2 regions of the Ethanoligenens harbinense YUAN-3 genome follow, and region 2 is predicted to be linked to the other one. Evidence: predicted binding sites of a transcription regulator. Region 2 holds the regulator's gene; the other holds the start of a gene.
The links. The regulator CtsR, encoded in region 2, represses protease genes until heat stress. The targets are predictions, from matches to a motif close to AAGGTCAANNAAGGTCAAAT.
Positions count from the first base shown of each region.

Region 1: clpB (ATP-dependent chaperone ClpB) is a predicted target of CtsR. The motif match lies at 9,620-9,639, and genes of this name have one in related genera.

Region 1 is NC_014828.1:2,564,288-2,579,308, reverse strand. It holds gene ETHHA_RS15695 (hypothetical protein) at 17-709, shown strand; gene ETHHA_RS12025 (hypothetical protein) at 872-1,480, opposite strand; gene ETHHA_RS12020 (radical SAM/SPASM domain-containing protein) at 1,689-3,089, opposite strand; gene mnmA (tRNA 2-thiouridine(34) synthase MnmA) at 3,447-4,538, opposite strand; gene nadA (quinolinate synthase NadA) at 4,535-5,434, opposite strand; gene ETHHA_RS12005 (undecaprenyl-diphosphate phosphatase) at 5,738-6,571, shown strand; gene ETHHA_RS12000 (LytR/AlgR family response regulator transcription factor) at 6,914-7,648, shown strand; gene ETHHA_RS11995 (glycoside hydrolase family 68 protein) at 7,944-9,401, shown strand; gene clpB (ATP-dependent chaperone ClpB) at 9,707-12,325, shown strand; gene ETHHA_RS14765 (Mor transcription activator family protein) at 12,397-12,708, opposite strand; gene ETHHA_RS16190 (hypothetical protein) at 12,741-15,021, opposite strand, start outside.
Region 2 is NC_014828.1:213,401-230,806, reverse strand. It holds gene aroQ (type II 3-dehydroquinate dehydratase) at 1-214, shown strand, start outside; gene ETHHA_RS01120 (M24 family metallopeptidase) at 253-1,320, shown strand; gene efp (elongation factor P) at 1,533-2,090, shown strand; gene ETHHA_RS01110 (CD1247 N-terminal domain-containing protein) at 2,224-2,673, shown strand; gene ETHHA_RS01105 (YdcF family protein) at 2,804-3,571, shown strand; gene ETHHA_RS01100 (hypothetical protein) at 3,575-3,835, opposite strand; gene ETHHA_RS16200 (hypothetical protein) at 3,975-4,097, opposite strand; gene ETHHA_RS01095 (CtsR family transcriptional regulator) at 4,456-4,911, shown strand; gene ETHHA_RS01090 (UvrB/UvrC motif-containing protein) at 4,928-5,470, shown strand; gene ETHHA_RS01085 (protein arginine kinase) at 5,467-6,513, shown strand; gene ETHHA_RS01080 (ATP-dependent Clp protease ATP-binding subunit) at 6,529-9,006, shown strand; gene rny (ribonuclease Y) at 9,451-11,001, shown strand; gene ETHHA_RS01070 (TIGR00282 family metallophosphoesterase) at 11,118-11,897, shown strand; gene ETHHA_RS01065 (stage V sporulation protein S) at 12,083-12,343, shown strand; gene ETHHA_RS01055 (ABC transporter substrate-binding protein) at 12,529-14,091, shown strand; gene ETHHA_RS01050 (Asp23/Gls24 family envelope stress response protein) at 14,155-14,505, shown strand; gene ETHHA_RS01045 (DAK2 domain-containing protein) at 14,587-16,197, shown strand; gene recG (ATP-dependent DNA helicase RecG) at 16,308-17,406, shown strand, end outside.

The sequences.
Region 1 (15,021 bases), 660 kb from region 2:
GAAAAGAGTGATGGATATGAAAAGCATTCAAAATCGCAGAGAACACGGGCCGCTTTTGCCGGGTATTGCGGTTGCCGCCGCAGTGCTGGCCGCCGCGACAGCGCTGACCGCCTGTATGGGCCACACCAAACCGGCCCAGTTGGTTTCTTCGTCCTCGTCTTCGGTATCCTCCGCCGTGTCATCACAGGTGTCGTCGACATCCGCTTCATCGGTTTCGTCCGGCAAGTCCTCTTCGTCGGCTTCGTCGACTCCGTCATCGTCGTCTGCTCCCGCGTCCTCGTCCGCTTCAATCGCCGCGGGCTACACCTTGTATACCAACGATCGTTTCGGGTTTTCCGTGCCGGTGCTGTCGTCGCTGAAAGCGTTCAGCAACAGCAGTTCGGGGCAGACGTTCACGTCGTCCGACAATACGGTGATCCTCAGTGTTTCCGGCGGCAACAACGCGGAAAACCTCAGCCCGTCCGATTATTTTGACCAGTATTTTTATCAGCGGCAGGCGGGCATCCTCTCCAAACAGGAAAGCGGCGATACCACCGTCATCACCTGGAATGTGGATGGTAAATTGGGCTATATCAAGTCTGTGGTGGGTACCGGCTCCATCAATACGCTTCGTTTTCAGTTCCCGGAAGGGCAGAAGGCACAGTATGATGCGGCCGCGCAGTATATGATGGCACATTTTGAAGCACCCGGTGTGGGTACCGCGCATTGAACCGAATGCGGGACTGCCGGCTCGGCAGGATGTTTTTTTGAACGTTAGGTTCCGATGAAAAAAAGACGGCAGGTGCAGAATGCACCTGCCGTCTTTTGAAATGCGCGGATCGTCCGCCCTGCGTATCGAACGAGGCGGTTGTTCCCGAATGGATGTGCCCGGTTATTTGTAGAGCGACGAATGAGCGGCCGCTTCGAACGCCTGCTGCATGGAGGCTGCTGTCGTGAAGAAAGAGCCGACGATGATGATGATGATGGCGACGATGGCAAGCGCCAGCGCGGTGCTGAGCGCATTCCATTCCGGCGTGGCGGTCAGCACGCCTTTTTTATCCGCAGAGTTTTTGGCGTACAGGTCGGTATAGGGGACGTTTTTGGAAAAAAGAAGACCAAAAAATTTAACGAGGAAGATGATGGTGCCGACGATGGGCAGCAAGACCCACCAGATGTTGGCGGGGCTGGTGCCGAAGCAGCGAAAAAGCCGGACTGTGGCGATCAGCAGGACGACTATGCCGACAAGATCCAGGATGACGGTGACAGGGTTGCCGGGTGCAAAGAGACTGAGGATGGAGGCGATGAACGGAAACATCATGCCGACGGTAAGCGGGTTGGAGAAGCGCACGGTTTTTCCATAGATCCACATATTGGCGACGGGTACCCAGGCCAACTGTTTGTTGGGGTAGTCGGTCTTGATGGCAAGCGCCCAGTTGATGGTGCTGTAGAACAGCCAGGAACCGATCAGGACGATCAGCGACCCGATTTGATAAAGGTTCATACGTCATTCTCCCTTTCTTGCATACAAACTGTATGTAAAAGCAGGGCGCTTATGCCCCTGCTGGACCACTTTGATACCCAAACCTATTATCCGGTATCTTCCACAGGATTGCAAGAGGGCGGGAAATATAAAAAGCCGCCGGGACTTGCCGGCGGCTTTTCCGGTCGGCGGGGCCTCCCGGGTAATACCTATGCAGTTGCGGGCGGAATCAGTCCGCAGATTTGCTGACGGTTTCCTTTTGGCTGGGATTGTTGGGGTTGGTTTCCCATATGCGATCGGCTGTTTCTTTCCACTCTTTGGAAATTTCTTCGGTTTTTGCGGTGACTTCCTCGGCGCTCTCGTTGTCCTGATACTGGGTGGAGTGTGCGCCGGAGGTGTTGACCATGCCGCGCAGTTTTTCGGGGTTATCCAGCAGCGGGCAGGGACGCAGCATGTTCTCGTTGAACGGCTGGCCTTTTTTATATTCCTGGAAGAGCGGGGACTGGAGTGCTTCCAGCAGGCTCTGTTCCTTGATGTTCGCGTTGGAATAATGGATGAAAGCGCAGGGCTCCACATCGCCGTTGGCGTTGATGTGCAGATAGACGCGGCCGCCGGCGATGCAGCCGCCCACATATTCGCCGTCGTTCCAGAAATCGAGCAGGAAAATAGGCTTGGTGCCGTTGTGCGGGTTGGTGCCGCGGAATTTGTGCAGCTGGCGGTACATATATTCGCGCTGCTCCGGACGCGCCAGCAGATCGGTAACGGCATCTTTGCCGATGGGCATGTATGTGAAGTACCAGCCGAAGGTGCATCCTTTTTCGATCATGAGGTCGAGCCATTCGTCGCTGCCCACCACGTCGGTGTTCTTGCTGTGGTAGCAGGTGGAGAAGCCGAAGATGATGCCGTGGCGATGCAGAATGTCCATGGCGTTCATCACAGCCTGATAGGTGCCCTTGCCGCGGCGCATGTCGGTTTCTTCCTCGAAGCCTTCCACGCTGATGGCGAACGCGAAGTTGCCCAGGCGCTCGACTTCGGCGGCGAATTCCTCGTCGATGAGGGTGGCGTTGGTGAAAGCGAGGAACATGCAGTCGTTGTTCTCTTCGGCCAGGCGCAGCAGGTCTTTTTTGCGCACCAGCGGTTCGCCGCCCGAGAACAGGTACATATAAATACCCAGCTTCTTGCCCTGCTCGATGACGCTGGCCAACTGCTCATAACTCAGCGAGACGCTGTTGGCGTATTCCGCCGCCCAGCAGCCGGTGCATTTGAGGTTGCAGGCTGTGGTCGGGTCCATCAGGATGGCCCACGGCACGTTGCAGTCGTATTTGGCTTTGCTCTTGTCGATGATCGTGTTGCCCACAAGGCCGGCGTTCACGATGAAGTTCGTCAGGAAGCGTTTCTGGGTATTTTTGTTCAGCTCGGTGAAATAGCGCTCGATCAGTTTGTACCAGTTGCTGTTCGGATCTTCCGCAATTTCCCGGAACATGCTGATCATGGACGCATAGGACGTTTTGGTCATGACCTTTTCCGCCCAGTTGATCATCTTGTTCAAGTTCTTCATCGGGTCTTTATCCACATATTTGTAGACTTCGTTGAGAACCAGTTTGCTGAGAATCTGTTTTGCGTTTATCATGGTTTTTCCTCCCCAAAAGAACCCTTTTGGTTTTGTGCATGCCGGACGGTGCCTGTTTCTCTGCGCTGTGAAAGCGGTGTGTCCTCAGGGCAGACCGATACGAACGGTCACGGCGGCATGCTGCAATATCCCTTGACCGCGTGATATGATTATCAAGCGAATTATACTATCGTTTCCATGGTATTGCAAGGTTTGACCGCTGATTTGCTGTCAAATTTGTGAAGTTGCACAGCAAACGCACCGATTCAACCGGTGTGGTCGTGCTTCATTTCCTGTTTCAGAAAAATCCACCAGGTGTGGACCATTGGGGTGCGGGCAGATGAATGCCTGCCTGTTTGCCGGTGACGCCGGGCGGATTCAGACGGGCCGTTCGATGGTGCCGCCGCCGAGCACGGTATCACCGTCGTAAAAAACGGCGGCCTGCCCGGGCGTGACGGCGCGCTGCGGCTCGTCAAACAGCAGGCGGAGCGCGCCGTTTTCCACCGTGTGCAGGGTAGCGGGCACGGCGGGCGCATTGTAGCGGATTTTAGCCTGCACGCGCGCCCCGTCTTCCAATGCGCCCGGCAGTATGCGGTGGGTGCCGCCCACCAGCGCGCCCGCCGCGAACAGCGCCGCGTTTTCACCCACGCGCACCTCGGCGCGCGCGGCGTCGATGGAGAGCACATAGAGTTTCTTTTCGGAAAAAGCCCCCAGCCCCTTGTGCTGCCCGATTGTGAACCGATAGACGCCGTCGTGACGGCCCAGCACTTGGCCGCTTTCGTCCACAATGTTGCCGGGGCGCAGCAGGCCGGCGCAGTTTTCGCGTAGAAAACCGGTGTATCCGCCGCGGCCGATGAAACAGAGGTCCTGACTGTCGGTTTTCTGAAAGGTGGGCAGGCCGAACGCTTTGGCAAGGGCGCGGATCTGCGGCTTTTCATATCCGCCGCAGGGGAACAGGATGCGACCAAGCTGCGTCTGCGTGAGCATATAGAGCACATAGGTCTGGTCCTTGCGTGCGTCGGCCGCGCGCACGAGACGGCAGCCGCCCGCGTCGCGCAGGATGCGGGCGTAATGTCCCGTGGCGATGAAATCGGCCTGGAACTCGTCGGCTTTGCGCAGCATGGCGGTAAACTTCACACGCGCGTTGCAGGCGATGCAGGGGTTGGGCGTGCGCCCGCGCAGGTATTCCGCGGCGAAATAGTCGATGACGCCGCGCTTGAAATCGGCCTGCGTGTTGAGGACGTAGTGCGGGATGCCGAGCACGTTGCAGACGGCGCGCGCGTCGTCCACGTCGGTGACGGAGCAGCAGCTGCGCGCGCAGGGGTTCTCCTCTTCCGGCCAGACATTGAGGGTGATGCCGATTACGCTGGCACCCTGTTCTTTGAGCAGGGCGGCCGTGACGGAACTGTCCACCCCGCCGCTCATAGCGGCCAGCACGGTTTTTCCCGCGAGTGGGAGGGCGGGAGTCATGCTTGCAACATCCTTTCCAGACAGGTGCGCGCCCGCAGGCGGATGGATTCCTCCACCTCGACCTGCGTGCGGTTTTCGGCCAGCGCGCGGTAAACGCTCTGCAGCGAAGTCAGCTTCATATTGGTACAGATCAGCCGTGGGGTGAGCAGGTAAAAGTCCTTCTCGGGGTTGTCCCGTTTGAGTTTGTGCAGGATGCCCATTTCGGTGCCGATGATGATGCGCTTCGCGTCGCTTTTGCGGCAGAAGTCGATGATTTCGCTGGTGCTGCCTGCAAAATCGGCGGCGTTCACAATTTCGGGCGAGCATTCGGGGTGCACGGCAACCGGCGCATCGGGATAGAGCGCGCGGGCGCTGTGCAGTTCGTTCAACGTCACACGCGCGTGGGTGGCGCAGCAGCCGTTGAACAGCGTGAAGCGCTTTTCGGGCACCTGCTTTGCCACATAGCTGCCGAGGTTCTGATCGGGCACGAACACGACCTCGTTTTCTTTCAGGCTGCGCACGATGCGCACCGCGTTGGAGGAGGTGCAGCAGATGTCGCACTCGGCCTTGACCTCCACAGAGGAGTTAATATAGCAGACCACCGCTGCGCCCGGATGCTCCGCCTTGAGCCTGCGCACGTCCTCGGGCGTGATGGAATCGGCCATGGGGCAGCCCGCGTGCGCCTCGGGCAGCAGCACGGTCTTTTCGGGAGAAAGGATCTTGGCGCTCTCAGCCATGAAGCGCACGCCGCAGAACACAATGGTGGAAGCATCGGATCCGGCGCAGATCTTGCTCAGGTAGAACGAATCGCCGACATGATCGGCGATGTCCTGCACTTCGTCGATCTGATAATTGTGTGCCACGATGACGGCGCCGCGCTCGGCTTTCAGGCGCCGGATTTCCTGAATCAGTTCCATATATCAATTCCTTCTGTGCAGTTCCCGCGGGGCTGCCCCCGTGGGAACGATGTGGAAAAAAGTGTGGAAGTTGCGCAGGAAACGACCTGCTTCGCAAGTTATTATACCATGAAATTCACTTTTTTCAATTGCAGAATTGCCGAGGCCGCCTCGGGAAGCCGTGCGCCATATGGGCGGTAAACTTATGAACCCAAAAGATTGCCAATGCGTGTGATACCCGGTATAATAGAAACCGGTGCGGCTGTTGTGTCTTTGTGGCGCGCCGCTGCGACGACTGATACGGATTTTGAAGGGACTGTTTGCATGGCTAATCTGCTTCTGCTGCTCAAGGCGCTCATCCTCGGCATCGTTGAGGGCATCACGGAATTTCTTCCCATTTCTTCCACTGGGCATATGATCCTGGTCGGTGCGTTCATGGGTACCGACAGCGGCCCATATGCAAAATTTTTCACGCTGTTTGAAATTGTCATTCAGTTCGGCGCCATCCTCGCGGTGGTGGTGCTGTTCCGCAAGCGCATTCTCGATGTGTTCCGGAACTTTAAGCCCGGCCAGTACGGACTGCGGCTTGCGCTGGCCATCATCGCTTCGCTGGTACCTACGGTGATCGTGGCGGTGCTGTTTTATAAAAAGATCGGTAAGCTGCTGATGTATCCGCTGCCGGTGGCTCTGTCCCTGGTGGTGGGCGGCATCGCGCTGATCTACTTTGAGCGGGCGTTTGGCCACAAGGGAAAAGTGCGCCGGATGGAGGACGTGGGCATCAAAGAAGGCTTTATGGTCGGCGTCTTCCAGTGCCTCTCGTTTCTGTGGCCCGGTTTTTCGCGCTCGGCGTCTACCATCATCGGCGGCTGGGTCGTGGGACTGACCACCGTGGCCGCCGCGGATTACACCTTTTTTCTGGCGATCCCCACGATGTTCGGCGCGTCGGCTTATTCGCTGCTCGACGCCAAAATGAAGCTGAGCGGTATCGAAGTGGCCGCGCTGGTGCTCGGTTTCGTAGTGGCGTTCATCGTGGCGCTCATCGTGGTGAAGAAATTCATCGGTTTTTTGAAAAAGAAACCGCTGCGCGTGTTTGGGTATTACCGCATCGCCGTGGGTATCGTGATGCTCATCTGCGTGGCGGCCGGCGTGCTGCACTGAGCGGCGTTTTCGGCAGGGGCTGCCTGTTGGAATAAGTAGACATCGTGTGTGAAAACAGCCGGTATGCTGCGGAAACCCCGCCACATGCCGGCTGTTGCTGGTGCCCGGATATGCATCCCGCCGGGGGCTTTTGCATGTATTTCCAATATTTATGAAATGATTTGACCGTATAATGGATTGACATTTTACAGGAAACCCGGTATATTTAATGAAAATGTTTCTAGAATGATACCATTTTGTAACTATTTCACCGCCCGACATTCTATACTTTTGGCCGCCTGCTTGAGGCGGCCTTTTTTGATAGAACATACGGCGGGAGAATCCTGTAAATGAGGCGATTGAATGCTTAACATTCTTCTGGCGGCGGCATCGCAAGCAGAAAGAGAACAATTTCGCGCACTCCTGCCGGAGGTCCCGGCGCGGATGAACGTGTATGAGGCCGAAACGGAAGAAGAGGCCCTGCGCATCGCGCAGACGACAACTATTGCATTGTTTGTGATCGACACTCAATTGAAGAACGGTTCCGGCCTGCATTGCGCCGCGGAGATCAGGAAGCTGTCGCTCTGCCGGCTGACATGGATCCTGTTCATCAGCCAATATGCCGATGGGATACCCGAAGCGTTCCAACAAATCCACTGTTACGATTTTTTCATCAAGCCCTATGACGCGGGCCGGATGCGGGAAACGGTGCGGCTGCTGCTGGGCGAGGGGCGGGCCGCCGGGCCGGAGCGGCCGTTTCGCCTGTTCCGCAATGGGAATAAGGCGTTCAAAGTCTACGTGGATGAGATTATTTTCCTGGAGATCAACGCGCGCGCCTGCACCATCCATACGGCTGAGCAGGTGTTCCGTCTCAACCGCATGCCGCTCAAGGATGTGCTGCGGCACATTAACAGCCCGGACATTATCCAGACGCATAAATCCTACGCGGTCAACCTGCGGTATATCCGCAGCATTGAGCGCTATGCGCTCACGTCCTGGAATATCCATTTCGATAACTATCCGGAAATCGCACTGCTTGGGAACAAATACAAGGACAATGTACTGCGGTTGTTTGAAAAATCCGAGACGGAGTGTTAACAGTTTTATGTAAAATACATAAAACTGGAAATTGGCAATAGCTTGGCATAAAACTAGAAAAATTCGCCACGATTATACATATTTCAACAATAAATCCGTTTATATGCTGTTTTTCGCGCTTTTTGGGAAAAACTGGTTTTCTTTTTTCTGGAAATTTATATACTGGAAATAGAAACCATCTGCGGACATGCGGCGAATATGGAATCGATACCATTTCCGCGCTGAGGAGGTGAATCCCGCCCGCAGCCCGCGATGGAAGATAGAAAACGACGACTGTGAAAACGGAGGAGAAAACATGAAAAAACGAGCACTTGCACGGCTGGCGATTTCCAGTACCATCCTGCTTGGAACGGCGATGCTGGCTTCGCCGTTTGCAATGGCACAGACGGCGGACTATAACAACACCTACGGTATTTCCCACATTACGCGCTATGATATGTCCCAAATTCCCGGCCAGCAGTCCAGCGCACAATTTGAAGTGCCCGAATTCGACGCGTCTACACTTAAAAACCTGCATGTGCAGGGGCCGGATGAAAACGGCAACCCGGTCGATCTGGATGTTTGGGACAGTTGGCCGTTGCAGAGCCCGGACGGCACGGTCGCAACCTACAACGGATATCATCTCGTGTTCGCGCTGGTGGGCGACCCCAGCCGCGCGTGGGATACGCACATTTATCTGTTCTACCAGAAAGACGGCGAGACCTCCATCGACAGTTGGAAGTGCGCGGGCCGTGTCTTTCAAGACAGCGACAAATACACGGGCGATCCCATACTGGCCCAGCAGACGGAAGAGTGGTCGGGTTCTGCGACACTGACGGCGGACAACAAGGTGCGGCTGTTCTATACCGACCGCGGCGCATTTGATCTGGCCAACGGGCTGTATGGCAAGCAGACGCTGACGACCGCACAGGTCAATCTCTCACAGCCGGATGCGTCCACAATCAAAGTCGATGGCGTGCAGGATCTCAAATCCGTTTTCGATGGAGGAGACGGCACCATTTACCAGAACGTGATGCAGGGGCAGGTGACGCCGGGTGACAACCACACCCTGCGCGACCCGCACTATGTGGAGGACAACGGCCATAAATACCTGGTGTTTGAAGCCAATACCGGTACGACCGACGGCTATCAGGGCGAAGATTCCCTGTTCAACCAGGCGTATTACGGCGGCTCCTTCCGTTTCTTCCAGACCGAAAAGGACAAGCTCCTGAACAGCCCGTCCAAGGACGCGGCCGCTGTTGCCAACGGCGCACTGGGCATCATCGAGCTCAACGACGATTATTCTCTCAAGACGGTGATGAAGCCGCTTATCACCTCCAATACGGTGACCGATGAGATCGAGCGCGCAAACGTGTTCAAACTCAACGGGCGCTGGTATCTGTTCACCGATTCCCGCGGCTCGAAGATGACCATTGACGGTATCGGTGCCAAAGATATCTACATGCTGGGGTATTCCTCCAATTCACTCACCGGCTCCTATAAGCCGCTCAACGACAGCGGCCTGGTGTTGCACATGGACAAGAATTATTACGACCCGACCTTTACCTATTCCTACTATGCCATCCCGCAGGAAAAGGGCAACAATGTGGTCGTCACCAGCTACATCACCAACCGCAGTATTTCCACGGAGCATCATTCCTCTTTTGCACCCAGCTTTCTGCTCAGCATTCTGGGCAACCACACAAGCGTGGTGCAGGGCGGTCTTCTGGCGCAGGGTCAGTTGACGATCGACGGCGACCAGCACCGCCGGTGAAATCCGGCGGACCATTTCTTCTGAGCGAATCCATCTTCCTTCCCCCTTTTTTCTTTTTTACAGTGCGCGGCGCATGCCGCGCGCTGTTTCTTTTCTACATTTCTATGCGTATGTGCATGCAAAAACGGGCGAAAATGAAAGAGGAAAAGCGAAAAGACAGCACAGGTTTTTACCAGTGCAGTTTTCGGCGCAAAAAGGAGACACAGGGCAAAAATGCAGTTTGACTTTATCTGACCAAAGTGCTATACTGCATGCAAAGGTGCAAAAAGATCCGCCGCCGCATGCGGCGCAGAGGAGGAATGGGTATGACCATGGAAGAATTTACCGTCAAGGCGCAGGAGGCAATCTCCACGTCGCAGGAGCTTGCCATCCGGCTGGGTAACCAGCAGGTGGACGGCGAGCATCTGCACGCCGCGCTGGTGCAGCAGAAAGACGGGCTGATCCCTAGGCTGCTCGGCTATATGGCCGTGCCGCTTGAGCAGTACCGCGCCGAACTGGATGCCCAGCTCGACAAGCTGCCCCGCGTGTCGGGCGGCGGTGCCGACCAGACCTACCTCACCAGACGATACAGTACGCTGCTGCTGCACGCACAGGACGAATCCAAAAAATTCAAGGACGAATACACCGGTGTGGAGCACATCTACATCGCGCTGCTGAAAGAAAAGGGCACGCCGTCCGAGGCGGTGTTCCGGCGCTTTGGCGTCACGCTCGAAAAATTCATGGAGGCGCTGCAAAAAGTGCGCAGCAACCAGCGTATTGAGTCTCAGGACCCCGAGGCCACCTATGATTCGCTGAAAAAATACGGGCGCGATCTGGTGGAGATGGCCAAAGCGGGCAAACTCGACCCGGTGATCGGGCGGGATGCGGAGATTCGCCGGGCCATCCGTATCCTCTCCCGCCGCACCAAGAACAACCCGGTGCTCATCGGCGAGCCGGGCGTGGGCAAGACCGCCGTGGTGGAAGGGCTGGCGCAGCGCATTTTGAAAGGCGACGTGCCGGAGGGTCTGCGCGACAAGACCATTTTCGCCCTCGACCTCGGCGCACTCATTGCGGGTGCGAAGTTCCGCGGTGAGTTTGAGGAACGTCTGAAAGCCGTGCTGAAAGACGTGGAAAAATCCGATGGGCGCATCATCCTGTTTATTGATGAAATCCACACCATTGTGGGCGCGGGCAAGGCGGACGGCGCCATGGACGCGGGCAACCTGCTCAAGCCCATGCTGGCGCGCGGCGAACTGCACTGCATCGGCGCCACCACGATGGACGAATACCATAAGTATATCGAAAAGGACGCCGCGCTTGAGCGCCGGTTCCAGCCCATTGTGGTGGATCAGCCTTCGGTGGAGGACACGATCTCCATTCTGCGAGGGCTGAAGGAAAAATTTGAGATCCACCACGGCGTGCGCATCACCGATGGCGCGCTTATCGCCTGCGCGGAACTCTCCGACCGGTATATCAGCGACCGCTTTCTGCCGGACAAAGCCATCGACCTGATGGACGAGGCCGCCGCCATGCTCCGCACCGAAATCGACAGCATGCCCACCGAGCTGGACGAAATCTCCCGCCGGGTGATGCAGCTCGAGATCGAGCGGCAGGCGCTGAAAAAAGAGGATGATCCTGCGTCGCAGTCCCGGTTGGTCACGCTGGAAAAAGAACTGGCCGCCCTCAAGGAAAAAGGCGACCGGATGAAGGCCCAGTGGGAAATGGAGAAAAAGGACATCGGACGCGAAAAGGAGATCAAGCAGCAGATCGAGGACGTGAAGCGCGAGATCGAGGAGGCCGAACGCCGCTATGACCTTGAGAAGCTGGCCGTGCTGCAAAACGGCAAGCTGCCCGAACTCCAGAAAGAACTGGAGGAGGAAAAGAAGCGCGTTGCATCCGCCGGCGGCGAGCATCTGCTCAAAGAAGAAGTCACCGAGGAGGAGATCGCCGAGATCGTCGGTAAGTGGACGGGTATTCCGGTCACGCGCCTGGTGGAGAATGAGCGGCAGAAGCTGCTGCATCTGGGCGACACCCTGCACCGCCGCGTGATCGGGCAGGACAGTGCGGTGGAAGCCGTGTGCGACGCGGTCATTCGTGCGCGCTCCGGCCTGAAAGACCCCACCAAACCCATCGGTTCGTTTTTGTTCCTCGGCCCCACCGGCGTTGGCAAGACCGAACTGGCCAAAGCGCTTTCCGAGGCTCTGTTCGACAGCGAAAACAACGTGGTGCGCATCGATATGTCCGAATATATGGAGAAATTCGCCGTGGCCCGGCTGATCGGGGCGCCTCCCGGTTATGTGGGCTATGAGGAGGGTGGCCAGCTCACCGAGGCCGTGCGCCGCAAACCGTATTGCGTCATCCTGTTCGACGAGATCGAAAAGGCGCACCCGGATGTGTTCAACATCCTGTTGCAGCTGCTGGACGACGGCCGCCTGACCGACAGCCAGGGCCGCACGGTGGATTTCAAGAACACCGTGGTCATCATGACCTCCAACCTCGGCAGCCAATACCTGCTCGACGGTATCCGCCCGGACGGCAGCATCGACTCCGCGGCGGAAGAAGCCGTGCAGCGCGAACTGCACCTGCACTTCAAACCGGAATTCCTCAACCGCATCGACGAAACGGTGCTGTTCAAACCGCTGCGCGAGGAGGAGATCGTCCGCATCATCGACCTGGCGCTGGCCGGCATCCAGAAACGCATGGACGACCACCGCTGGACCCTTGAGGTGACCGACGAGGCCAAGAAATACATGGCGGCGCAGTCGTATACCCCCGCTTACGGCGCCAGACCGGTGAAGCGCTTTATGCAAAAGTATGTGGAAACCGCCGTGGGCAAGAAGATCATCGCGGGCGATGTGCCGGACGGCGCGACCATTCACATCGGGCTGAAGGACGGCGCGCTGGATATTTCGGTGCGCGACCCCAAACCGGTAGCGGCGGGCTGAACCAACCTGATACCGTAAAACAACCCAAAAGCCGTGCATGGCGGAAGCTGTGCGCGGCTTTTGGGTACCGTTCAAGAAGAACTTGCCGCCCGGCGGCGCTGTTTGACGCGCCGCGCGGGATATGCGCGGCCGGAGAGAATCTTGCGCACGGCGCGCTCGCTCATGCCGAAGGCGGCAACCAGCTCGTGGAGGTTGCGGCCGTTGTAGCGGCGGCGGATTTCTGTGTCGCGCGCGATGCGCAGGATGGTGTCGGCTTTATAAATGTAAAGATTGCAGCCGCCGAAGATCCGCACCAGCTTGAGGTAGGTTTCCAGCCCGACCGTTTCGGCCAGGTCGCGCTGCTCACCTTTGAGGTCGGAAACGGTAATGTGTCTGAGTTCCATGGCTTTCCTCCTTTTTGCATGTCCGTAGTGTGTCAGACTGTGGCTTTGAAATAATCGTGCGCCATCGAGAGCGCGGAGAGCAGTTCGCCGCTCCAATACGCATACCAGTCGCCGTCGGTGGACCAGGTGCCGCAGACCTCGCTCTGGTTATCCGACACATAGAGCCGGTTCAGATAGGCCATGCAGCGCAGAATGAGCGGCTGGGTGAGCAGGTCGGGCACTTTGCGCGAATTGTAGGCGCGGATGGCAGCGCGCAGGAGCAGCGCCGCGCCGTGCGGATCGTCGTAGGCGCCGGTGGGCGGGCCGCTTTGGGGGAAAGCCGTGAGGGGATACATGTCGGCGGACGGCCAGTACCGGGCGACCATCGTGAGAAAATCGGAGACGATGCGCGCCGCCGCAGGGAGCGCGGGGTCGTTTTCCAGCGCGCGGGCGGCCGCTTCGAGCGCCCGGTACTGAAACCCGCCCCAGAAGGTGTTGGGGTCGGGGCCGTTCCAGGTCCAGGTGCCGGGCGTGCCGTAGGCCGCCGCGTCCCACCGGTTCCACACATAGCAGGGCGCGAACGGCCCGCGCACGCCGGTGGCGGCTTCGTAGGCGTCCTGCGCGTCGCTGAGGAATTGCAGCACGGTGGCCACGCCGGCCGGATCGCCGATGGCCTGCCAGATATAGGGCGCCTGGTAGCCGGTGTAGGGCATGCCGCGCCAGGTGACGATGGAACCATGCAGCAGGTTGACGGTGAACGGCGCGACATACGGCGTGTAGGGAATGACTTTTTGCGGCAGAAAGCGCAGGCGGTAGACGCTGATGGTCTGCGCGGCGGAATTGTCCACGTACACCGCCGCGTTGGCGATGGCAACCCCGACTGCGGGGCTTTGCGCCGTGCCCAGCCGGTAGAGTGTGAACGTGCCGCCGGACGCGGTGAAATCGAACACGACGGCCCGGATGGCACCGGTGAACACGGAGGGCGGCGTGCCGTTCGAGGGCTGGTAGCCGCTTGTCGTGAACGCCGACAGGGCGGGCGTGACGGTGGTTTTGACGGATGCGGCGGGCAGGGGATAATACCAGTACCACCCGGCGGCGTCGGTGAGACGCAGGCTGCATGGCGCGCCGGAGGCGTAGGTGACGGCGGGGCAGGATGTGAGGGGAATGGTCGCGTCCGGATACGGCTCGAGCTGCGCGTAGCCGTCTGCCGATTTGGAGTAGGCGGCGGCGACATATGAGCCGTCTGCCGCCGCGGTGGCGGAAACAGTGCTGGCACTGTCTTTATTGACACCGTAGGTGGAGGATTTGTAGGACATGTCCCAGACAAGGCCGGCGGACAGGAGGAAATCGGACAGGCGGAGCGTGACCGTTTGCGGAACACCGCTGCCGTCCAGCGCCGCGACGGCGGAGTAACGGGTGTTTGCATCGTAGGACGTGGTGGGGTCGATGTCGATGCGGACAATGCCCGCGAGCGTGGAGGCGATCTCCAGTTCCAGGTAATTGTTTGTGCTCCAGGTGTCGGCCAGCGCGCCGTTGCCATACTGCGCGAACCCGCTGCCCGTGGGTATCCGGATATCCACCGCGCCGGTGGTCATGTTGCGCGAGACGGATGCGCCGTCCCGGCTGGTTTGCCAGTAGGTGCCCGCAAGGTCGAACGGGTCGTCGGTGCCGGTGCTGGCGTCGAACCAGTCGTCAAAATCGTCAACGCGCACGGCGGACGGGATTACCTGCCGCAGATAGGCGCAGGCGTCGCTCCATCCGGATTCGCCGGTGGAACGGGAGAGCCGGTCGAAGCAATCATAAAGCCACCAGAGGCTGTCCACCGCGCAGGAAATCTCGGTCGGTTCGAGCGGCCGCCAGACGGGCCATGCCTCATAGGTGCTGTTTTTGGGGATGACGGGGCCGCCCAGATCGCTGTAGGCCACAAGCGCGGGGCCGGAAAACGACGTGTCTTCCAGCATCACGGTGAAGGTGGACGCGCCGTCGGTGGCGCAGGATGCGACGGCGTACTGCGTGCCGGTGATCCGGGAGAATGGGTTGGGCCACTGGAGGGTGGCGTCCGGCGCGCGCACGGAAAAGACTCTGCGCGCCGCGTGCTGCGCTGTGAATGTGGCCACGCCGTTTGCAAACGTCACCTGCCGGTCGAGGTAGAACACCTCGGAGGTGAAATCCGCTTTGACGTCGAACAGCCAGGTGGGCAGGCGATAGGTCTGTCCGTCGAACACGGCGGGCAGGTTTTCCCCGTCGAACAGCACGTCCATCATGCGGGCGGCCACGCTGCGCGCGAAGGTGAGCCATTTGCCGTCGCCGGTGGAGAGGTAGGTGTCCAGCATG
Region 2 (17,406 bases):
CAACGCGGGCGCGCTGACACATTACAGCATCGCCCTGCGCGATGCCATTGCCGCCATCCGCATCCCCACCATTGAGGTGCATATGTCCAATATCCACGCGCGCGAGGAGTTCCGGCACAAGTCGGTGATTGCCCCGGTCTGCGCAGGGTCCGTCATCGGGTTTGGAAAATACAGCTATGTCCTGGCCCTGCAGGGGCTGGTGGATCTGTTTTAAATCGATAAGCGGCCCGCAGCCGCCGGGAGGGAATCTTTATGGAACATTGCACCGCGCTCATGCAGGCGCTTCCGGAAGGTATCGACGCCGGGCTGGTGCTTTCGGAACACAACCGCCGGTATCTCACCGGGTTTGCCGCCACCGACGGCATCCTGCTGGTGGGCCGGGCGCGCGCCGTACTGCTGGCCGATTCGCGCTATATCGAGGCCGCGCGCGAGGGCGCCAAAGGCTGTGAGGTGGAATTGCTGAAGGACGCAGCCATGCAGATGGGGGCGTTTTTCAAAGCCGAGGGCGTGCGCACCGCCGGCATCGAGGCCAAGGAGCTGCCGGTGGCGGACCTCAACCGTTTCCGCAAGCTGTTCCCCGACATCACATTTGATGAGGGCAACGCGTTCAACGACGCCATTCTCCGCCTGCGAATGATCAAAAGTCCGGAAGAGCTGGACGTCATCCGCAGGGCACAGCAGATCACCGACGACGCGTATAAACACATTCTGCCGTTCCTGAAACCAGGCGCGGCGGAACACGATATCGCGCTGGAGATCGAATATTTCATGCGGCAGAACGGCGCGTCCGGCCCGTCGTTTGGTCTCATCGTCGTATCGGGGGAGAATTCCTCGCGCCCGCATGGCGTACCCGGCGCTCGCAGACTGCAGCCCGGCGATTTCATCACGATGGATACCGGCGCCATTGTAGACGGCTACTGTTCGGATATGACGCGCACCGTGGCGCTCGGATTTGTAACGGACGAGATGCGCAAGGTGTATGAGACGGTGCTGGCCGCGCAGTTGGCCGCCGAGCAGGAGCTGGCGCCCGGCAAAACAGGCAGCGAGGTGGATCAGATCGCCCGCGGCATCATCTACGGCGCGGGCTACGAGGGCTGCTTCGGGCATGGGCTGGGCCACTCGGTGGGCCTGCAGATCCACGAGGAGCCCCGGCTCTCCCCCGCCTGTCACGAAACGCTGCAGGCCGGCATGATGATGACCATCGAACCGGGCATCTATTTGGAGGGACGCTTCGGCGTGCGCATCGAGGACCTGGCCGTGCTCACCGACGGCGGCTGCGAGATTCTCACCCAAAGCCCGAAGGAACTGCTGGTGCTCTGACTCATGCCTTCCTGCACTGCTCCGCGCATCGGGTTTTGCACACAGAAGAGAGATTTTGCCGGAATCGGGTCCTTTTGCTTGGCAAACACTTGCAAAAATCTGTTTTATAGGATACACTAATCAGAGTAATCATGAAATCATGCAGAGTTGTCCGGCTGCGCAGTTTTTTGTCTGCGGCGGCAGGCCGCTGTTCATTTTTGGAGGGTAACGGAATGCTTTCAGCAGGCGATTTTCGGAACGGTTTGACTTTTGACATGGACGGCAATGTGTTTTCCATTGTAGAATTCCAGCACGTCAAACCGGGCAAGGGCGCGGCCTTCGTGCGCACCAAACTGAAGAACGTCATCACCGGCGCGGTGGTGGAAAAAACGTTCAATCCCACCGACAAATTCCCCACGGCCTATATCGAACGCAAAGACATGCAGTATCTCTACAACGACGGCGACATCTACTACCTGATGGACAAGGAAAGCTTTGAGCAGCTGCCCATCAACGCCAGTGATGTGGGCGACAGCTTCAAGTTCGTGAAAGAGAACATGGATGTCAAAGTGCTTTCCTATAAGGGCAAAGTGTTCGGCATCGAGCCGCCGACGTTTGTCGAGCTTGAGATCACCGAGACCGAACCCGGCCTGAAGGGCGATACGGCCACCAACGTGACCAAGCCCGCCAAACTGGAGACCGGCACCGAAATCCGCGTGCCCCTGTTCATCAACGAGGGTGATAGGATCCGCGTAGACACCCGCACCGGCGAGTATATGGAACGCGCATAAGGGCAATACTTGTATTTGCGGCATCTCATTCGATACGGAGCTCGCTTTGCAGAGCCGGCAACGGGCAGGCGCGCGGAAAGCACGCCGCCCACACAGGCCGCGCGGCGCGCGGCGCAAAGGAGGCGCTTGAGAAATGACGATCACAGAAAAAGTAGCGTATCTCAAAGGGCTGGTGGAAGGCCTCGGTGTGGATGAAACATCGAAAGAAGGCCGCATCATCAAAGCCATCGTCGAGGTACTCGACGATGTGGCACTCACGGTTTCGGAAGTGGAAGACAGCATCTCCGAAGTGACCGAACAGGTGGATGCCATTGACGAGGATCTGGAAGACCTTGAAAAGGACTTCTACGGCGACGATGAGGATGAGGACGACGAGGGCGACGACTCCGATTATTACGAGCTCACCTGCCCGAAATGCGGCGAAAAAGTCTATCTGGACGACGATCTGCTTTCCGACGGCGAGATGACCTGCCCGAAATGCGGCGAAAAACTGGAATTTGATTTCAGCACCGACGACGAGGACGACATCTGTGACGGCTGTGTCGGCCATGACGATGACGAAGAAGATTCCGAAAAGCACTGAAGATTCATCAAAGAGCCGCCGGTAAAAGCCGGCGGCTCTTTTTTGGCAGTTGGACAAACCGGGAATTTCTTTGCCGGTTTTGCGCCTCAACCATTCCGGAAAAGACCCGCGTCCCTATGGAGTTTTGTCAATGAAACCAGGACACATTGCGGCAGGCATTGCACGCACCCTCGTCGGGGTACTACTGATGGCCACTGCGCTACCGCCCATGCAGCTGCATGTGATGAACACATTTGTCCTATTGCCGGTCCTGCTGGGCGTGGCGATTATTTTTCTGCCCGCCCTGCTGTGGGTGCTGCGGAGACTTTGTGGCCGGTATGCACGGGTCGTGCTGCGTCTGCTCGCGGCGGCCTGCATCGCGGGGCTGGGCTGGCTGCTGTTGTCGTTTGGCGTGATCTTGGCGCACAGCTTTCCCGGGCAGCCGCCGCAGGACGCGACGGTGGTGGTACTGGGTGCCAAGGTGCAGGGCCGCACACCCAGCATCGACCTGATGGGCCGGATCGACGCCGCAGGCACCTATCTAAAAGCGCATCCACAGGCATTCTGCATCGCCTCCGGCGGCAAAGGGCCGGAGGAAGATATCACGGAAGCGGAAAGCATCCGCGATACGCTGGTGCAGCGCCATGGCATCGCCCCCGCCCGCATCGCTCTGGACGACACCTCCACCAATACGGTGCAGAACCTGCGCAACGCGCGGACCATCATCCGGCAGCGGGGCCTCCCTGTTCATGTGGCGCTGGTGTCGGACGGGTTCCATCTGTTCCGGGCAGGCATCATCGCAAAACGGCAGGGGCTGGAGCCCTTTGGCGTGCCCGCCGACACCGACTGGAGGCTAAACGGCTACCTCTACCTGCGCGAGATCTTCGCGCTGCCCAAAACACTGCTGTTCGACCACTGAAGCTCACCGTTTACGTCTGCCGCTTTTGGGCGCGGATGGGTGCGAATGCGCCTTCTGCCAGCGCGTGATAAAAAAATCGGCGATAAACGCGGAAAAAAACGCGATCAGAACGCCAACGATGCTCATGCTGTAAGATGTTGCGGTCGCGTGCCAGATGGGCGAAAACGGCAGCGGCACAAGATAACCGATGCATTGCCAGAAAATCAGGATGACAGCGGCGGCAAGGTAGCGCACCCATTTGTCCTTGGTTATCAAAATTTTCATAAAATCCTCTTTTTGCACGTACATTTTATTCCATTATAAAGATGCGGCGCGCCAAAAGCAATGGCACAGCAGCAGGAAAAAGCGCCGGAAGCGTTTGCTCCCGGCGCTTTTTGCATAAGAGAGAGGGGGTGGAGTTGGCTCAGTCGTCACAACCGCCACAACCGCCGAAGCCGCGTTCTCCGCCGCAGCAGCAGCACAGGACGATGATGATAAGTATAATCCAGAGGCAGGAATTGTTGAATCCTCCGAAGAAACCGGACATGCAAAAGACCTCCTTTCAATGCTTTCATCAACATAGTATGGCGAATACCCGTTCGGGGTTCCTGCACGGCGTTCGCTGTTCTATGCGAGCGGGGTTTTCCGCATCCGGTATGCGCCGGATAGTATCAGCATATGCATTTGCGGGGGAGTGTGTTATTTTGTGAGCACGCGACGGGGCCTGTCTGTGTAAAATCCCGTGCCTCCGCGAAAAAACGCGTCCGATGCAGAAAAATCCACCAAAATGGTATATAAACAGTGCAGATGTTTTCTGAGAGCTATTGACTTGCCAGAAAAATGGGGTATAATAAACTCAAAAGGTCAAGGAAAGTCAAATGATAATCAAAAAAGGGGGTGCATGTATGAAACTCAGCGACATGATAACCGACATCATCCGCCAGATGCTCCGCGACGCGGAAAACGGCATCGCGGAGATCCAGCGCAACGAACTGGCGAGTCGTGTCGGCTGTGTTCCAAGCCAGATCAATTATGTCATCACCTCGCGTTTTACACCCGAGCAGGGATATATCGTAGAGTCCAGGCGGGGCGGCGGCGGATATATCCGCATCTCCCGCGTGCGTCTGGATAAGGGACAGTCGATCATGCACGCCATCAACGCCGTGGGCGAACGGCTGGATGCCGAAACGGCCCGCATCTTTCTTTCCAATTTGCGGGATGGCGGCGTTCTCGCCGCGCAGGCCGCGGAACTGATCGGCGCCGCTTTGTCGGACGCGGTGCTGCGTGCCGCCCCACAGGAAACGCGGGATGCGCTCCGGGCCGCCGTCTTCAAGCAGATGCTGGCCGTTCTGCTCAAATAAAAGGAGGCAATCAACCATGCTGTGTGACCACTGCGGAAAAAACGAAGCCACCGTCCATTTCCACGAAGCGGCGAACGGGCAGATCCACGAGGTGCATCTCTGCAGCGCATGCGCGAATGAAATGGGGTACAACAAGCTGCTGTCAGGCAACACCCCGTTTACCGGCATGACGCCGGACTGGCAGGATTTTCTGGGCAGCCTGTTTTCGCAGGCAATGCCCAGCCACGGCCCCGCGGGCAAGTCATGCAGCTTTTGCGGCACCACGTTTCAGGAGTTTGCCAAAAACGCCATGGCGGGCTGCCCGCATTGCTACCGCACATTCTATCAGGAGCTGCTGCCGTCGATCGAGCGCATTCACGGGAAGACGCATCATGTGGGCAAGATCCCCCGCAGCGCCTCGCGCGAGATCCTTGCTAGGCGGGAGCAGGCCATCCGTCTGCAACAGGTGGATGAGCTGAAGCATCAGCTCGAAGAAGCGGTGGACAAACAGGAATATGAGCAGGCCGCCAAACTGCGCGACCGGATCAAAGCCATCGAACAGGGAGGTGAGGTCAAATGAAGTGGTATCTGGAAACCGGTCCCGAGGGGGACGCTGTCATCAGCACGCGGGTGCGCCTGGCGCGTAACATCAGCGATATGCTCTTTCCTTGCAAGATGAACCTCGAGCAGGCGCATGAGGTGGAGGAAGCCACCCGTGCCGCCCTGTTCTCCGATGAGCAGATGGCCAGGGATTTCGAGTATATCGACATGGAAAAGCTGGGACCGGCGCGCTCCGTCTCTTATGCGGAAAAACATCTCATCAGCCCGGAATTTGCGAAGGAACGCGCCGGCCGTGCGCTTCTGCTCAAAAAGGACGAGTCGGTCAGCATCATGATTAATGAGGAAGACCATATCCGCATCCAAGCGCTCGCCTCCGGCTTCCGGCTGGAAGATGCCATGGAGACGGCCAACCACATCGACGACCTGTTCGACAGACATCTGCAATATGCGTTTGACGAAGACTTTGGATATCTCACCGAATGCCCCACCAACCTCGGCACCGGTATGCGCGCCAGCCTGATGCTCCACCTGCCGGGCCTTACCCGCTCCCGTTCCCTGCCCAGTCTGGCGCAGGCCATCACCAAACTCGGCTTCACCATCCGCGGGCTTTACGGCGAGGGCTCAAAAGGCACCGGCTCGTTCTACCAGATTTCCAATCAGGTGACGCTGGGCATTTCAGAGGCCGAGGTGCTGCGTTCCCTCACCGGCGTGGTCTCCCAGATCATCGCACAGGAACGCAGCATCCGCGAGGAATTCAAAAAGCTTGGCCCGGTCTTCGAGGACCGCATCTTCCGCAGCTATGGCATCCTGGCCAACGCGCGGATGCTCACGTCCGAGGAATTCATGAACCTGATTTCGGACGTGCGGTTCGGCATCACGATGGACATCATCACCGACGTGCCGCTCGAAGCAGTCAATGCCCTGCTGGGAGAGGTTCAGCCCGCGACCCTGCAGACACAGACGAACCATCCGATGGACGAACAGGAACGCGACATCCTGCGCGCCAAGATCGTGCGGGAAACGCTCACACATCTCGGGTCCCGCGAAAACGGGAACGCTTAAAAGGAGGATACGCATATGTTTGATAAATTCACGGAAAAGGCGGCCGCCGCTCTCAACCTCGCGCTGGAAAGCGCGCGCGATCTGGGCCACACGTATGTGGGCACCGAGCATATCCTCATCGGTCTGCTGCGCGAGGGCAGCGGCGTGGCCGCCAAAGTGCTGGAGCAGCACGGCGTGCAGGCGGACGCGGTGGAAAAACTGGTGGCCGAATCGGTGGGCAGAGGCGCGCATCCCTCCCATGTGACGGCGCAGAGTCTGACGCCGCGCGGCAAACACATCATCGAGCTGGCATATATGGAAGCGCAGAACCTGGGCCACGGCTACGTCGGCACCGAGCACCTGCTGATGGCACTGCTGCGCGAGGCGGACAGCGTGGCCGTGGCCGTGATGGTGCGTCTGGGCTGCGAGCCGAAGGAGTTGTACGCGGAAATCATCCGCGCCATCGGCGGCAATACCAATCAGCCGAACGACAAAGGAGCTTCCCCCGCGCCGGGCGGCGCGCAGCCGGCCCGCCGCCCGGGCAGCAATACGCCCACGCTCGACCAGTTCGGGCGCGACCTCACCGAGCAGGCCAAGGCCGCGCGGCTCGACCCGGTGATCGGGCGCGCCAAAGAAATCGAGCGCGTCATCCAGATCCTCTCCCGCCGTACCAAAAACAACCCCTGCCTCATCGGTGAACCCGGCGTGGGCAAGACGGCCATCGCCGAGGGGCTGGCCGAGAAGATCGTGGAGGGCCGCCTGCCCGAGACACTCAAGGACAAGCGTGTGGTCTCCCTTGACCTCACCGGCATGATCGCCGGCACCAAATACCGCGGTGAATTTGAGGAACGCATCAAAAAAGCGCTGGAAGAAGTGCGCAAGGCGGGCAATGTCATCCTCTTCATCGACGAGCTGCACACCATCATCGGCGCGGGCGCAGCCGAAGGTGCCATCGACGCCGCCAATATCCTCAAACCCATGCTGGCGCGCGGCGAAATCCAGGTGATCGGCGCCACCACCCTCAACGAATACCGCAAGCATATTGAGAAGGACGCCGCGCTCGAACGCCGCTTCCAACCGGTAACGGTGGGCGAGCCCTCGCAGGAGGAAGCGCTCCTGATCCTCAAGGGCCTGCGCGACAAATACGAGGCACACCACAAGGTGCGCATCACCGACGGGGCACTCGGGGCGGCGGTCACCCTCTCGGCCCGCTATATCTCCGACCGTTTCCTGCCGGATAAGGCCATTGACCTGATGGACGAAGCGGCCAGCCGCGTGCGGCTGAACGCCTTCACCGCGCCGCCCGACCTGCGCGACCTCGAAGAAAAACTGAAAAAGCTGGCCGAGGAAAAAGAAGCGGCCGTTAAAGCGCAGGATTTTGAGCGCGCCGCCAAGCTGCGTGACGAGGAAAAACACGTCAACGAGCAAATGGAAAACACAAAAAAAGAGTGGATGGCCGACAACGCCCGCTCCGTCAAGGAAGTCACCGAGGAGGACATCGCCGATATCGTGGCGGGCTGGACCGGCGTGCCGGTGAAAAAGCTGGCCGAGGAGGAAAGCGAACGCCTGCTGCACATGGAGGACGTGCTGCACAAACGCGTGGTGGGGCAAAACGAGGCGGTCGCCGCCGTGGCCAAAGCTATCCGCCGCGGGCGCGTGGGCCTGAAAGACCCCAAACGCCCGGTGGGCTCGTTCATCTTCCTCGGGCCGACCGGCGTGGGCAAAACGGAGCTTTCCAAAGCGCTGGCCGAGGCGCTGTTCGGGGACGAGAACGCGATGATCCGCGTGGATATGTCCGAATATATGGAGAAGCACACCGTGTCGCGGATGGTCGGCTCGCCTCCCGGCTATGTGGGATATGACGAGGGTGGCCAGCTCACCGAAAAGGTGCGCCGCAAACCTTATTCGGTGCTGCTGTTCGACGAGATCGAGAAGGCACATCCGGATGTGTTCAATATTCTGCTCCAAATCCTGGAAGACGGTATTCTCACCGACGCGCAGGGCCGCAAAGTGGATTTTAAAAACACCGTCATCATCATGACCTCCAACGTCGGTGCGCGCATGATCACCGACAACCGCCGTCTGGGCTTCGCCAACGCGGACAATGCCATCGCCAGCGACAAAGAGATCAAGAGCGACGTGATGGGCGAGCTGCGCCGCACGTTCCGCCCCGAGTTTCTCAACCGCGTGGATGACATCATCGTTTTCCACCAGCTCACCAGCGCCGATATCCAGCAGATCGCCGGCCGCATGCTCGAAACCGTCGCCAAACGCATCCAGGCGATGGAGATCGGCATCACCTTCTCCGACGAGGTGGTTACCCACATCGCAAAAGAGGGGTTCGACCCGGTCTACGGAGCACGTCCTCTGCGCCGAGCCATCCAGTCGAAAGTCGAGGACAAATTCTCCGAGGAAATGCTGGAGGGCAAGATCAAGACCGGCGATACGGTGCACACCGTGCTGAAAGACGACACCATCGTTTTCGAAACCGCCGCGGCGCCGCAACAGGTCTGAACGGGCTACAGAAACGGGTAAAAATCAAACGGCTGTTGCGCGGGCGGACCTGCGCCGCCGAAGCAACGCCTGTATGGGGTTTGCGGTGAGCAAGCCGCCATGCACGGACTATTCAAAAGGGGGACGCCTGACGCACAACGGCGCGCCCTCCTTTTGCGTTGCCTGAAAAAAAACCGTATGTACGCATTTCGCTTGCCTGATGACGCAAAATGCATGAAAAAGGTCACTTTTGCTTGACAATCCCGCTTCATGGCCTTAGAATATTGAAATAGAGTACCATTTTGTGATATGACACACGGGCTTTGGATATTTTGATCTCTTTATATATATGTTTAGATGTCACACGGCGCGCGGACAAGCGCGCCTGAAAGCGGAAAATTGCATATAAAGAAGAAAAAAGACGGCCTGTGATGATTGCGGGGCAAGGAGGTGCCGTTGAGCGGCATGGGTACGATAGAGGTCGTCATTGCCGTCATTCTGATCGTTGTGTGCGCGGTGGTGGGCTTTTTTCTGGGAATTGCCTACCGCAGGCGGATTGCGGAAGCGGAAATTAAATCGGCCGAAGATGAAGCACGTCGGATTGTCGGTGACGCACTGAAAGAAGCGGAAAACAAGAAAAAAGAAGCGCTGCTCGAGGCCAAGGATGAGATGCACAAGTTGCGCGCCGACGCGGAAAAAGAGATCCGTGATCGTCGCTCCGAAGTGACCAGGCAGGAACGCCGCCTGATCCAGAAAGAGGAATCCATCGACCGCAAACTGGAGCAACTGGAACAAAAGGACGAGACCCTCAACAAACGTAATAAGGCCGCCCAGGAGCGGCTGGACGAAGCAGAAGCCGTCAAGAGCCAGCAGCTTGAAACACTGGAGCGCATTTCCGGGTTCACCACCGAGCAGGCCAAAGACTACCTACTCAGTCGGCTGGAAAACGAACTGGCGTATGAAAAGTCGGTGCGCGTCAAAGACTATGAGCAGCAGCTGAAAGACGAGTCGGACGCGCGCGCACGGGAGATCATCACCACCGCCGTGCAGCGCTGCGCCGCAGACCATGTGGCCGAAGCCACCGTTTCGGTGGTGCCGCTGCCCAACGATGAGATGAAAGGCCGCATCATCGGCCGCGAGGGGCGTAACATCCGCACGCTGGAGACCCTGACCGGTGTGGATCTCATCATCGACGACACGCCGGAGGCCATCACGCTTTCCAGCTTCGATCCGGTGCGCCGCGAAGTCGCGCGCATCGCGCTCGAACGCCTGATTACCGATGGACGCATCCATCCCGCGCGCATCGAGGAAATGGTCGAAAAGGCCAAAAAAGAAGTGGAGAACACCATCCGTCAGGAAGGTGAACAGGCCATTATCGAGATGGGCATCCACGGCATGCACCACGAACTGGTCAAACTGCTTGGGCGACTGCGTTACCGTACCAGCTACGGCCAGAACGTTCTCAACCATTCGCTGGAGGTCGCGCAGCTTGCGGGCTTCATGGCGGCGGAGCTGCATGCAGACGCCACCACGGCTCGCCGCGCCGGTCTGTTGCATGATATCGGTAAGTCGGTCGACCGCGAGGTCGAGGGTTCCCATGTGGACATTGGCGTCGATATCGCCAAAAAATACAAGGAACATGCGGATATTATCCATGCCATTGAAGCGCATCACGGCGATGTGGAAGCGCGCACGGTGGTCGCCTGCCTGGTGCAGGCCGCCGATGCCATCTCGGCCGCGCGACCGGGCGCACGGCGTGAAAACCTCGAGAACTATATCCACCGGTTGGAGAAGCTTGAGACCATCGCCAATTCGTTTGAGGGCGTGGAAAAATCATTCGCCATTCAGGCGGGGCGCGAAGTACGCATCATGGTGCGGCCGGAAGCACTGGACGATCGCCAGATCGTGCTGGTTGCCCGCGATATCGTGGCCAAAATCGAGCACGAGATGGAATATCCCGGCCAGATCAAGGTTCACGTTATCCGTGAGAGCCGTGCCATCGAGTATGCCAAATGAGCGCCACCCGCTGTGGGTGCGCGTAAACAACGAGGATGTGGTGTGCCGCATCCTCGTTTTGTTTTTGTAAAGAAACGAGCCGCGCGTAGCGCGGCGTTTGGAGAGGGAGTGCGCATATGGTCGTTCTGGCCGTTGGAGATGTCGTTGGTTCGGGAGGGTGCGGTTTTCTGCGCGAGCACCTGCCGGCGCTGAAAAAACTGTACGGGGTGGACGTTACCATTGTAAACGGAGAGAATTCCGCGGACGGCAACGGCATCACACCCGGTTCGGCGCAGCATATCTTCACCAGCGGCGCGGACGTCATCACCACCGGCAACCATGTTTACCGGCGCCGCGAATTGCACGACATGCTGGAGGAAAACCCATTTCTGCTGCGCCCGGCCAACTATCCCGCGCGCGACCCCGGCCACGGCTGGTGCGTGGTGGATACCGGGCGGGTCCAGGTCTGCGTCGTCAACCTGATGGGCACCGTGTTTCTGGACAGTCTGGACAACCCGTTTTATGCCGCCGACGCCATTCTCAAAGAGATCGAACGTACGGTAGGCAAGGCCGTCATCCTGGTGGATTTCCACGCCGAGGCTACCAGCGAAAAACGTGCCCTCGGATTTTATCTGGACGGGCGGGTCAGCGCGGTGTACGGCACGCACACGCATGTGCAGACCGCGGATGAGGAAATTCTTTCCAAACAGACAGGCTATATCACCGATATCGGTATGACGGGGCCGGTCCGCTCCATTTTGGGCGTGGAACCCCATCTGGTGCTGGAGCGATACCTGACCAAAATGCCGGTACGCTTTGCGAACGCAGGGGCGCCTTATCAACTGTCTGGTGTCATATTCGACATAGATCATTTCACACAAAAAACGAATTTTGTTAAAAGAGTTCAAATTAAATAACATATATTTCCAAAAAAGCTTGCTATTTTAATTTTTTCGTCTTACAATAAGGGCAGGATTCTTTGGCGGCGGAATTTTGTGTGAACAATACGACTGTGCGTTTGCCTTGCCATGGGCTTGGCCAGCCGCCAAAACCGCCAGCAGCAGAGTTCCATTCTACTATCTTCACAGGAAGTGGGGTCATTATGGAAATCATCAAAGTTTCATCCAAATCCGCTCCCCATGCAGTTGCCGGAGCCATAGCGAATGTCATCCGCGACAAAAGTGCGGCTGAGATTCAGTCTGTGGGTGCCGGTGCCACCAATCAGGCGATCAAATCCATTGCTATTGCCCGCGGTTATCTTGCCCCTTCAGGAATCGATATCGTTTGCGTCCCCGGTTTTGCCAACGTGGAGGTGGCGGGGGAAAACCGTACCGCTATCCGCCTGATTGTCAAGACAGTATAAGTGCCTGTTGTTCGTCTTTGCCAGGGCGAAACCGTACGGTTTCGCCCTGCTTCTTTTTTATGGAGTCTTTCCGATTTCCACTGCTTTACGATATGGGCGGAACGTGTTATGATAAGAGGAGAACACGCATTCATATCCGTTGGGGCGGCCGAAGCCCCACACCCTGTGAAGGGGGATTTCCTTTTTTGAAACAGAATCACCGATGGGTTTTGGGCCTTTTGGCGTTGCTTTTGGCATTTGCGCTGGCCGGCTGCGCGGCGAGTAGCGGGGCGTCTTCGTCAAAGCCGTCTTCTTCATCCCAAACGTCTTCAGCCAAAGTGTCGTCGCAGACCGCGACCAAGCCCACCACGTTCAGCCTGCCCGTGGTGTTTGCGCAGGACATGAACCCGCTGACCAGCGGCTGCATGATCAATGTGACGCTTTGGCCGCTTCTTTACGACAGCCTTACGCAGCCGGACACGACCTTTACCGCACGGCAGGGTCTGGCCGCGTCGATCACCAACAGCGGCACCACCATGATGGTGCAGTTGCGCGGCGGCGTAAAATTTTCCGACGGGTCGGCGCTTACGGCGCAGGATGTGGCCTATAGTTACAATCTCGTCAAAAGCACGCCGTCGTCCTATTTTTACGGCAATGTGGGCAATATCGCGTCGGTCACGCCCCAGGGAAGCGGCACGGTGGTCTTCACCCTTTCCGCTCCCGACACGCTGGCGCAGAACCTGCTGGATATCCCCATCATCAAGACGGGAAGCGTGGCCGCCGCCCGCACGCCGCCTGTCGGCAGCGGACCATATACCTTTTCCACCAACCAGTTCAGCGGCACGCTTTCGGTTAATAAAAACTGGTATGGGGGCGGCACGTTCGGTTTTCAGACCATTGCGCTGGTCAACATGCCCAGCAGCGACGCCGTGCTTGGCAGCTTGAAAATCGGCGAGATCAATTACCTCTACACCGATTACGGCAACGGGGCGGTTCCAGCCGCCAACCTCGATTCCAAGACCGTAAATCTCAACCGCATGGTATTCATGGGGGTCAATTCGGGGCACTCGCTCACGGCGGACGCACATGTGCGCAGAGCCATTTCGTTTGCGCTCGACCGCCAGTCACTGAGCGACGACGCATTTTCGGCGCAGGCACTGCCCACCGATCTCCCGTATAATCCGGACTGGGCCGACGGTGTGAAGCCCGCGAGCACCGAACTGCGCGCACAGTTGGATAAAGCCGCTACGGAACTCACGGCGGCGGGTTACACCGCGCAGAACATCGGCGGCGTGGCCACCAAGGCGGGCGGCGCAAGCCCCCTGCAGTTGACGCTGTTGGTCAACAGCGGGGACCAGCAGATGACGGCGGCAGCCAACCAGATCAAGGTTTCGCTTGCCAAGGCGGGGATCGGCATTACCATCAACGCGCAGCCGTTTGCCGCCTATGTTGCCGCTTTGCAGGCCGGCAGTTACGATCTGTATCTGGGCAATCTTTCGCTCACGGCCGATATGGATCTTTCCCCGCTGCTGGCACCCGGCGGCGCGGCGGCATACGGCGTGCCCGCAAACAGCGCCACCCTCGCGGCGTTTAATACCTGGCGGACGGGCGGCGCACTCAGTGCGCTTACCACCGCGTATACCAGCGAGATGCCGTTTATTGCGCTGTGTTTCAAGACCGGCTCCGTGACGTTCACGCCCGGTCTGTCCGGCACGGTAAATCCGACCGTGCAAAACGTACTTTATGGCATTGCCGGCTGGCATTATTAGGGCCGGACGGCTGATCGGACAGACCGGCCGTGGACTGCGCCGGTGAAAAGGAGTGGAATGGATATGATCATTCTGGAAACCCCCAACGGCATTGTGGATGTGAGCAATGAATATTACAGCACCCTGATCGGCAGCGCCGTGTCGTCCTGCTACGGCGTGGCCGGCATGGCACCGGGCAATGCCGCGCAGGGCATCGCCTCGTTTTTCGGGCGCAAAAAGATCGACCACGGCGTGCTCGTCACCGCAAACGGCCGCGAGCTGGTGGTGGATCTGCATATTATCGTCACCTATGGCGTGAACATCGCCGAGATCGTCAAAAGCATCATTAAAAAAGTGCGCTACACCATTGAGGAAGCAACCGGCCTCACGGTGGAGAGCGTGAACGTCTATGTGGACGGCATGAGAGCCGACTGAACAGCCGTTTGTGAAAGCCTGGACCGGTGGGACCGCAGGGCCGGGCGACCTGTATCAAGCGAGAAAAAGGTGGCAATCAACATGGAGAATCCGACCATTACCGGCGTGATGCTCAACCAGATGTTTCAGGCGGCGGCGCAGGCTATTGAGACACAGGCCGCACAGGTGAACGCCCTGAATGTTTTTCCCGTGCCGGATGGCGATACGGGCTCGAATATGTCCCGCACGATGGGCGCATGCGCACATGCGCTGGCCGCGGTGGATGCGGACGCGGGCGCGGGCGAAGTGGCACGGGCGGCGGCTACGGCCCTACTGCGGGGTGCGCGCGGCAATTCCGGAGTCATTTTGTCGCTACTGGTGCGCGGCATGGCACTTGCACTCCGGGGCAAAGAGGCGGCAACCGCCGCCGACTGGGCCGGCGCGCTCCAAAGCGGCGTGGACGCCGCCTATAAAGCCGTGATGAAGCCTGCAGAGGGCACCATCCTCACGGTGGCGCGCGAGGCCGCCGTGGCTGCCGCTTTTGGCGCCAACAACGGCGAAGACATGCACGCCGTTTTTCTGGCGACGGTGGAGCAGGCAAAGGACACGCTTGCCCGCACGCCCGATATGTTGCCGGTGCTGAAAAAGGCCGGCGTGGTAGACTCCGGTGGGCAGGGGCTGGTCATCATCCTGTCCGCCATGCTGGATGTGCTGGAAGGCAAAGCGGCCGCCGCCGAACCGGAACAGGACGTGCCGCCGGAGCATGACGCGGCGGCCAGCGCCGAGGACGAGAGCGCCTATGCCTACTGCACCGAATTTATCATCAACAAGCGGAAAAACGTAGCCACAAAAGACTCCCTGGCGCTGCGCGCGTTTCTGGAATCACTGGGCGACTGCGTGCTGGTGGCGGACGATGAGGATTTCATCAAGGTGCACTGCCACACCGATCACCCCGGCAAAGCCATTGAGGAAGCGCTCACGTTCGGATTCCTCACCGATCTGAAGATTGACAACATGCACGAGCAGCACCGCGAAAAAGCGGACAGCGAACCGTTGAAAGCCATCGGGTTCGTGGCCGTGGCATCCGGCAAGGGTGTGGCTGCCGTCTTCCGCGACCTCGGCGTGGACGCGGTGGTAGAGGGCGGCCAGACGATGAACCCCAGCACCGAAGATATTCTCAAGGCAGTGGAAGGCGTGGCGGCGCAGACGGTGTTCATCCTTCCCAATAACAAAAACATCCTGATGGCGGCCGAACAGGCCGCGGCGCTTTCCGCGGGCAAGGCGCGCGTGCTTCATACCAAGACCATCCCGCAGGGGATGACCGCCATGCTGGCCTATCTGCCTGACGCGGATGCCGAGCAGAATCTGCTGGCCATGGAATCCGCCTACGGCAAAGTGCACACCGGGTTGGTGACCTATGCGGTACGGGACACCGAGTTTGACGGCAAACGCATTCACAAGGGCGAGATTCTCGCACTGGAGGAAGGGCACATATCCTTTACCGACGGCGACACCATGCGGGCAGCCGTCCGGCTGCTGCGCGACCTAGCGGACAAATCCACGGCGTTCATCACCATCCTCTACGGCGAGGGTGTGAACGCCGCACAAGCGGAAACGGTGCGCGCGGAGATCGCGGGGCGGTTCCCGCAGGCCGAGGTCAATGTCATCAACGGCGGGCAGCCAATCTACAGTTTTATCCTTTCGGTAGAATAAGCCGAGAGAACTGTATTTGTAGGGAATGAGCTGGCGGCGTGGCCGTTTCACATAAGGTTTGCGGCGGCGGGAAACAATTTCTGCCGCTTTTTGCTGCAATGGGAGGCCACATGGAGGAATTGGCGCGGAATGTGCGCACACTGCGCGGTGTAGGGCCGAAACGGGCCGCGCTGTTTGCGAAGCTGGGCGTACACACCGTGCGGGACCTGCTGTATACGTTTCCACGCAGCTATGAAGATTTTACACGGCCGGTTTCGATCTCGCAGGCAGCGCCGGGCGAGGTGTGCTGCATCCGTGCCGTGGTGAGCGCGCCCATACGGGTGACGAGGGCGAGCGGCGGCATGCTGCTCTGCAAGACGCGGGTGGCGGATGACAGCGGCATACTGGAAGTTGTGTTTTTCAACAACAAATACGCTGCGGAGCTGCTCAAGGAGGGCGCAGCATATTTCCTGTACGGCCGGGTGAGCGGCACGCTGTTCCGGAAAACGATGACCGCCCCCGAATGTCTGCCTGCCGGCTGCAACCCCGGCCTGCGCCCGGTGTATGCGACCACGGCGGGGCTTTCTTCGCGTGCAGTAGGCGCTGCAGTGCAGGCGGCGCTTAGCCTGTTTGCGACCCGCACCATTCCCGAACTGCTGCCCGACACACTGCGGGCGGAGTACCAGCTCTGCCGTGTGGGCTGCGCGCTGCAAAATATCCATTTTCCACGGGACGGGCAGGCGCTGGCCGCCGCGCGCCGGAGGCTGGTGTTCGACGAATTGCTGGCACTGCTGTTGGGCATGGGACTGCTGCGTCACCGGCAGGCGGACGGGCACGCGCCGCGCTGTCTGCCGGATTTTGATTTTGCACCGTTTTTTGCATCGCTGCCCTACACGCCCACCGGCGCACAGCTGCGCGCCGTGGCGGAGGCGGCCGCCGACATGGCGCGCGCCGTGCCGATGAACCGTCTGATCGAGGGCGATGTTGGTTCCGGCAAAACTACGGTGGCGGCGGCGCTCTGCGTGCTGGCGCATGCCGGCGGGCTGCAGTCGGCACTCATGGCCCCCACCGAGATTCTGGCCGCGCAGCATGCGCGGAATCTCGAACGGCTGCTTGCTCCAAGCGGCCTGCGGGTCGGCCTGCTCACGGGCGGGCTACCCGCTGCGAAAAAGCGCGAAGTCAAGGCCGCGATTGCGGACGGATCGGTGGGACTGGTGGTGGGCACCCACG